DNA from 3 places in the Kitasatospora sp. NPDC058406 genome. Region 1 is predicted to be linked to each of the others. Evidence: riboswitches for the same ligand, from Rfam matches in the RefSeq annotation. Region 1 holds a riboswitch; each other region holds the start of a gene.

Region 1 (2,254 bases):
GCAGGCCGACCGCGCCTCGCGCGGGACCGAGCGCCCGGACCTGGGTGAGCTCCCGAAGGCCTCCGGCATGGCCGGCTCCGCGGTGGCCCTCGCGATGGCCCAGCAGGGCAAGCCGTACGGCTGGGGTTCCACCGGCCCGAACAGCTTCGACTGCTCGGGGCTCATGGTCTGGGCGTACGGCAAGGCCGGGGTCTCGCTGCCGCGTACCTCGCAGGCCCAGGGCAACTACGGCACCCGGGTGCCGTCGCTCGCCGAGGCGCAGCCCGGTGACCTGATCATCTACCGCGACGACCGCAGCCACGTCGCGATGTACATCGGCAACGGCATGGTGGTGCACGCACCCCGCACCGGTGACGTGATCAAGGTGATGAAGGCCGACGGGATGAAGATCAACACGATCCGCCGCGTCTGACGCGCCGGGGTGTCCGGCCGTTTGACGGTCCGCCACGACACGCCCGCGGGCCCGCCGAAGGTCCTGTGATCCGCGCCACCTCCGAACGGGGGTGGCGCGGGTGTTTCGGCCGCCGGTTCGACCGAGAGGTGAGGAACGATCAGCTCCGTGTACGGCGCTGGTCACACCCGGTCATATTCACAAATGAACTTCGGTATTCTTCTAGCTTTTTTCCGACAAGGATTTGAACGGATCACGGATCTGTTACTAGGGTCGTACCTCGAACCACCGCACAGTCGATCACCCAGTCCGGGTGGCGGCGGTGGTTCCCGCCGAGTTCGTGAAACAGCGGGACGGGCAGTCGCCCGTCCGAGTGAGAGCCCAGCAGTCGGGGGCGCTGTGGAGTGGAGCCGGGGAACCACGTTCCTCCGGGGTGAATCGGCGCCAGGTCGGTCGCGTGAGCGGCCGGTGAGGCGTCGTAGGGCACGCTTCCGCCCGAACCCGTCAGCTCACCCGGTAGGCGGATGAGGAAGAAGGAGTCCGCCTTCGTGGCGTCCCATCGTCGTCCCAAGCCCGCCGGCCGCACCCGGGTCTCGATCATGACCGGCCTCGCCGCCGCGGCCGTCGCCCTTTCCGCGCAGTCCGGCGCCCACGCCGACCCGACGCCGACCAAGGACCAGGTCAAGGAGCAGGTCGACCAGCTCAACGAGCAGGCCGAGATCGCCACCGAGAAGCTCAACGGCGCCCAGGCCAAGCAGCAGGAGCTGCAGAAGCAGGTCGGCGACCTCCAGGACAAGGTGGCCCGTCAGCAGGCTGTGGTGACCGAGGCGCAGGGCGGCCTCGCCGAGATCGCCGGCGAGCAGTACCGCACCGGCGGCATATCGCAGACCGTCCAGCTGGTGCTCTCCTCCAGCCCGGACAACTTCCTCAACCAGGCCGACGCCCTGAACCAGGCCGGTTCGACCCAGTCCGGCGCGCTGAAGGAGCTCCAGGAGCAGCAGCGCAGGCTCGACCAGGACCGCACCGAGACCCAGAACAAGCTCGGCGAGCTGGAGGCCACCACCCAGCAGCTGAAGACCTCCAAGGAGGAGGTCCAGGCCAAGCTGACGAAGGCCCAGGACCTGTTCAACACCCTCAGCGAGCAGGAGCGCCTGGCGATCCGCGCGGCCGAGGAGAAGGCCGCCGCCGAGGCCAAGGCGAAGGCGGACGCCGCCAAGGCCGAGGCCGCCAAGGTCGCCAAGGCGAAGGCCGACGCCGAGCGCGCCTCCCGCGAGAACGACCGCACCAACCTCAGCGCGCCGTCCGCCCAGGCTCCGTCCACCCAGGCGCCCGCCGCGCCGGCCTCCTCCGCTCCGGCGGCGCCGAAGCCGGCCGCGCCCGCCGCCAACAGCTCGCGCGCCGCCGCCGCGATCGCCGCGGCCGAGAGCAAGCTCGGTGCCCCGTACGTCTACGGCGCCACCGGCCCGAGCAGCTTCGACTGCTCCGGCCTCACCGGCTGGGCCTACGCCCAGGCGGGCGTGTCGCTCCCGCGCACCTCGCAGGCGCAGGCCGGCGCCGGTACCCGGATCGGCTCGGACATCTCCCAGGCCCAGCCCGGCGACCTGGTCATCTTCTACGGCGACCGGCACCACGTCGGCATCTACGTGGGCGGCGGTCAGGTCATCCACGCCCCCAAGCCGGGTGCGTCGGTGCGTTACGAGGCGGCCTCCAACATGCCGGTCAACTCCATCGTGCGCCTCTGATCCCCGATCACGCGGTCCGTACGGGCCCGGTCTCCCCGCGAGGGGAGGCCGGGCCTGCGGCTTTTCCCCCGCTCGGGCTGATGTCCGATTGAGGGTCAAATATTCGGGTTGGGAGGGGTTT
Region 2 (2,254 bases), on a different contig from region 1:
CTTCCCGGAGAACTGCTACGAGTTCCAGAACGGCCACCGGGTGCGCTGCACCTTCCCGGCCGGGCTGGGGGTGTACCGCAGCGCGACCGCCCTGATCCCGGTCAGGCTCGCCACGACCGTCCCCCTCGGCAACCTGGAGGGCGGCTACGTCGCGGTGCGCGGCGACGACGACCACAACGAGGCCAACAACCGGCAGCCGTTCGCGATCGAGGTCGTGCAGACCGCCTGAGACCGCCCGCTCCTCCGGGAGCGGACGGTCTCGGGGCCGGTCCTAGCGGTAGACCCGGACGTAGTCCGCGGCGAAGGTGATCGGCGCGGTGCCCTGGGGCGCGGGGTGGTACTGCCCCGCGCTCAGGGACAGGTTGAGGATCAGGTACGCGGACCAGGTGGTGCCGACGCCCTTGCCGTCCGAGAAGACCTTGACCCCGTTGACGTACCAGTCGACGGAGGTGGCGCCGTAGTGGGTGCCGATGGTCACCCAGCCGTCCTTGGCTATCGCCTTGGCGTCCGTGTAGTACAGGTGACCCGGCTTGACGTGGTTGGTCAGTTCCAGCAGGTTCGGGTTGTCGGGGTGGTACTCGAAGGTGTCGATCTCCCCGTTGCCGTTCTTCCAGGTCCACAGCGCCGGCCAGGCGCCGGTGCCGGCCGGGAGCTTGACCCGGGTCTCGGCGTAGTCGCCGGTCTTCACCTGGAAGCCCTCGCCGGAGTACTCGGTGGTGAGCAGCCCGGTGTCCCAGGACTGCTTGCCGTTCTCCAGCTTGTTGGCGCCCGGCCTGGCGGTGAACGTGGCGGCGCCGCCGCCGACGGTGACGTTGTTCTTGTTCAGCCAGTCGAGCTTGTTGTCGTCGGGGTTGTGGTTGCCGTAGCGGTAGGCGCTGCTGCGGTCGCCGGTCCAGCGGGAGCCGTAGGCGATCGGGCCGCTGAACTCGTCGGACCAGGTGAGCTTCTTGCCCGCGACGGGGGCACCGGTGGCGGGGGGCGTCGTCGGGCTCGTGGTGGGGGGCGTGGTGGGGGGCGTCGTCGGCGACGGGGTGGGGGTCGGGCTCGGCGTGGCGGTGGCGGAGACCACCAGCTGCCGGGAGGGCAGGTTGTGCCAGGCACCACCGAGGTCCTGCCAGAAACCGAACTGGGTGTAGGTGCCGGCCGCCAGGGTGCGCGCACCGGTGGTGATCGACAGGCCGCTCGGGCAGATCTGCGCGTTGCTGACGTTGCCGGGGAAGTCGAGGTTGCGGCCGGCCGCGTCGCGGATGCCGACGCCGACGGTCTTGGCGGTGAAGCAGGCCGAGGAGTGGACGGCCAGCGAGGCGGTCGAGGCCTTGCCGGCGACCATGGTCGCCGGGGTGAGGGCGTCCTGGGTGACGGTGGGCGCGGTGGCGGCCTGGGCTCCGGTGAGGGCCGGGACGCCGAGCAGGCCGGCGCCGGTGACGGCGAGCACTCCGGTGGCGGCGAGGGCGGCGGTGCGGCGCCGGTGGGTGGGGCGGGCGTGGCGGGGCGCGTGGCGCCGGGCAGGCCGGTGCGGGGCAGGGGGCATGGCTGGGTCCTCTACGACGCCTGCGAGGTGAGCTGTCGGGTTCGGGCTGAGGTTGCCCGGCCGCCCGGGGAGCGGCTTCACCCCTAGCCGCGGTCCGGGCGCGGAGGCGCACGGACCGGGCACTGACCTTGGGTCCCCCGCTCCCGTCCGCTGTGGTGCTCGGGTGCCGACCGGCGGGTGGACAGGACTCGGCGTCCCGACGGCGGGAGTCCGCGACAGCGGACGCCCCTGCAGGCTAGGCAGGCCGCCGGGGACCGGACAACCTCGCACGGACGGTTGTCGCGCAGGTCACAGACCCGGCGTCCGCGGATGATCAACGCGCCTGCGGAGTTGATCAGTTGGGAGGAAGCTACGGATCAGGCCCCGGCCGGGGCCCTCCGGTCCGGGGCGGCACCGGCGCCGCGCTCCCGAGGAGCACCGCGGCCCGGTCGAGGAGGGCCGCCCTGGAGGACCGCCCGGGAGGGCAGGTTCCCCGGCCGGTGGCGGGGTGGAGCGGGAGGCGGCCGGCAGGAGGGCGCGGCAGGAGGACGTCCGGTGCGGGGCCCGGCCCGTCGGCCCCGGCCCCGTGCCCGAGTACGCCGCGAAAGACGGGGCGGTCGGATAGGTTGGGGATCCAACCGCGCCGGAACCGTCCGGACCGCACCGGGAACCGCATGAGAGACGAGGACCAGCCCCACCATGACCGCCCCCCTGCCCGGCTTCGCCGGCCGCACCTTCCTGTTC
Region 3 (2,254 bases), on a different contig from region 1:
CCTAGCGGAAACAGGTTCGGCTGACGGTGGGTGCTGTCGGCCGGACGATTGCGGAGTCGTTACGACCAGAGCCTAACCGCACGGGCTCTCCGGGCCACGTCGGCCCGGGTCCCGTCTCAGCGTGTGGCACGGCTACCCGCCGGTAGTTCACCTGGTTGCCCCACGGAAGGGGGCCGGATCGGGACGAAGGGGCCGGACCCGGTCGAACCCGGCCCCCCCTCGCGATCCACCGGCGAAACGGCATCAGCCGAGGGTGAGCACCTGGCCGGGGACGATCAGGTCGGGGTCGCCGCCGACGGTGCCGCGGTTGCCGTCGTAGAGCGCCTGCCAGCCGCCGGAGACACCCTGGCCGGCGGCGATGCCGGCGAGCGTGTCGCCCGCCCGGACGGTGTAGCCGTGGCCCGCGCCCTGCTGGGCGGCCGGGGCGCTCTGGGCGGCGGCCGGACGGGCGTCCTGGACCGCGGCCTGACCGGCGTACTGCTGGTAGACGCTCTGGTGGCTGGTCCAGTACCAGCCGCCGTTGTTCTCGTACCAGAACACCTTCGCGTCGGCGTCCCAGCCGGACATGCCGGAGAAGGACGGGGCCTGCCCGTACTGCTGCACCTGCGGCCGGTCCTGCTGGGCCTGCGGCTTCGGCGCGGCGTGCTTCGGGGCCTGCTTGGCCGCCTGGGCCGGCTTCTCCTGCTGGGCCGACTTCGGCGCGGCGTGCTTCGGCGCGGTGGTCTGCGGGGCGGTGGTCTGCGGCGCGCTCGGCTGGGTGGCGGCCTGCGGGACGGCCGGCTTGGCGTCCGCCGAGGTGTCGACCGCCGCCGGGGCGCCGCCCTTGCTCAGGCCCGCCTTCTTGGAGCAGACCGGCCAGGCGCCCGGCCCCTGCGAGGCGAGGACCTTCTCGGCCACCGAGATCTGCTGCGCCTTGGAGGCCTGGTTGGCCTGCGGCGCGTACGAGGTGCCGCCGAACGCCTTCCAGGTGCTGGGCGTGAACTGCAGGCCGCCGTAGAAGCCGTTGCCGGTGTTGATGCTCCAGTTGCCGCCGGCCTCGCACTGGGCGACCGCGTCCCAGGTGGAGACCGGGGCGGCGGAGGCACCGGTGGCGCTGAGGATCGGCAGGGCCAGCCCGACACCGGCGACGCCGGCGACGGCGATGGCCTTCTCGGTCTGGGTACGACGACGATGACGGCCGGTTCCGACGAACAGCATGAAGAGGTCCCTCTCCGCACGCCTGCGAGGTGAGCTGTCGGGTTCGGACCGGGAGGTGGCCCGGCCGCGCGAGGCGGCTTCACCCCAAGCCGTGGGGGACGGCAACAAACCTGGTTCCCCCGCCCCTGCCCAGGGTCTGGTCGGTTTCCCGGGGCACGACGGGCAGGACTCGGCGTTCCGTGCTCGGGGCTCGCAGCTGCGAACTCCACGGAGAGTAGACAGATCCGTAGAGCAATCACAAGCTCATATCGTCGGTATCACACGGAAATCACGTCAGGTGATGGATCGCCCACCAACGGGGGCGCTATGTCCGGGTTGGTGACGGTTCAATCTCGCCGTCCTGCCTGGTCGGAGACCTTCCGTCAGCGTGTCGCGGGTCGCCTCACCGATCGGACGGAGCACCGGACGACTGCCCGGAAGAGGCCCTTTCGGGCATCTTCTCGGGGGTGAATTCCACGGGAAGTTCACGAAGTCCACGCATGATCAGACCACCGCGCCACCGCAGGTTCTCCGGGCTCTCGGCGAGCCGCAGGTCGGGCAGCCGGGAGAGCAGCGTGGCCAGCGCGGACCGCCCCTCCAACCGGGCCAGCGGGGCGCCGATGCAGTAGTGGATGCCGTGCCCGAAGCCCAGGTGCGGGTTGTCCGCGCGGGCCAGGTCGAGGGTGTTCTCGTCGGCGAACCGCGCCGGGTCCCGGTCCGCCGCCGCGAGCACGACCAGCACCGGGTCCCCGGCCGGGATCAGCACCCCGCCGATGGTCAGCGGGCTGGTCGCGAACCGCCACGTCGCCAGCTCCACCGGCCCGTCGTAGCGCAGGAGTTCCTCGATCCCGGTCTCCAGCAGACCACTCTCGCCACGGGCGATCGACTCCTGGAGCAGGGCGCGCTGGCCGGGATTGCGCAACAGCGCGTACGTGCCGTTGCCGATCAGGTTCACGGTCGTCTCGAACCCGGCGAAGAGCAGGATGAAGGCCATCGCCGCGGCCTCGTTCTCGGTGAGGTGCTCGCCGTGGTCACCGGCCCGGATCAGCCCGGAGATCAGGTCGTCCCCGAGGTCCGC

Evidence for each region. A riboswitch is a leader RNA that binds a small molecule or an ion and turns the genes downstream of it on or off. The one in region 1 is predicted to bind cyclic di-AMP.
Region 2: another riboswitch for cyclic di-AMP. It lies ahead of ACFWOG_RS00465 (hypothetical protein); the one in region 1 lies ahead of ACFWOG_RS00680 (NlpC/P60 family protein).
Region 3: another riboswitch for cyclic di-AMP. It lies ahead of ACFWOG_RS06900 (transglycosylase family protein); the one in region 1 lies ahead of ACFWOG_RS00680 (NlpC/P60 family protein).

What each region holds. Positions count from the first base shown of each region.
Region 1 is NZ_JBHXKE010000002.1:35,018-37,271, reverse strand. Features, by position in the region: gene ACFWOG_RS00685 (NlpC/P60 family protein) at 1-412, shown strand, start outside; cyclic di-AMP (ydaO/yuaA leader) riboswitch at 777-929, shown strand; gene ACFWOG_RS00680 (NlpC/P60 family protein) at 940-2,133, shown strand.
Region 2 is NZ_JBHXKE010000001.1:106,441-108,694, forward strand. Features, by position in the region: gene ACFWOG_RS00460 (hypothetical protein) at 1-229, shown strand, start outside; gene ACFWOG_RS00465 (hypothetical protein) at 272-1,531, opposite strand; cyclic di-AMP (ydaO/yuaA leader) riboswitch at 1,541-1,689, opposite strand; gene ACFWOG_RS00470 (MoaF N-terminal domain-containing protein) at 2,210-2,254, shown strand, end outside.
Region 3 is NZ_JBHXKE010000022.1:21,320-23,573, reverse strand. Features, by position in the region: gene ACFWOG_RS06900 (transglycosylase family protein) at 244-1,197, opposite strand; cyclic di-AMP (ydaO/yuaA leader) riboswitch at 1,203-1,349, opposite strand; gene ACFWOG_RS06895 (cytochrome P450) at 1,580-2,254, opposite strand, start outside.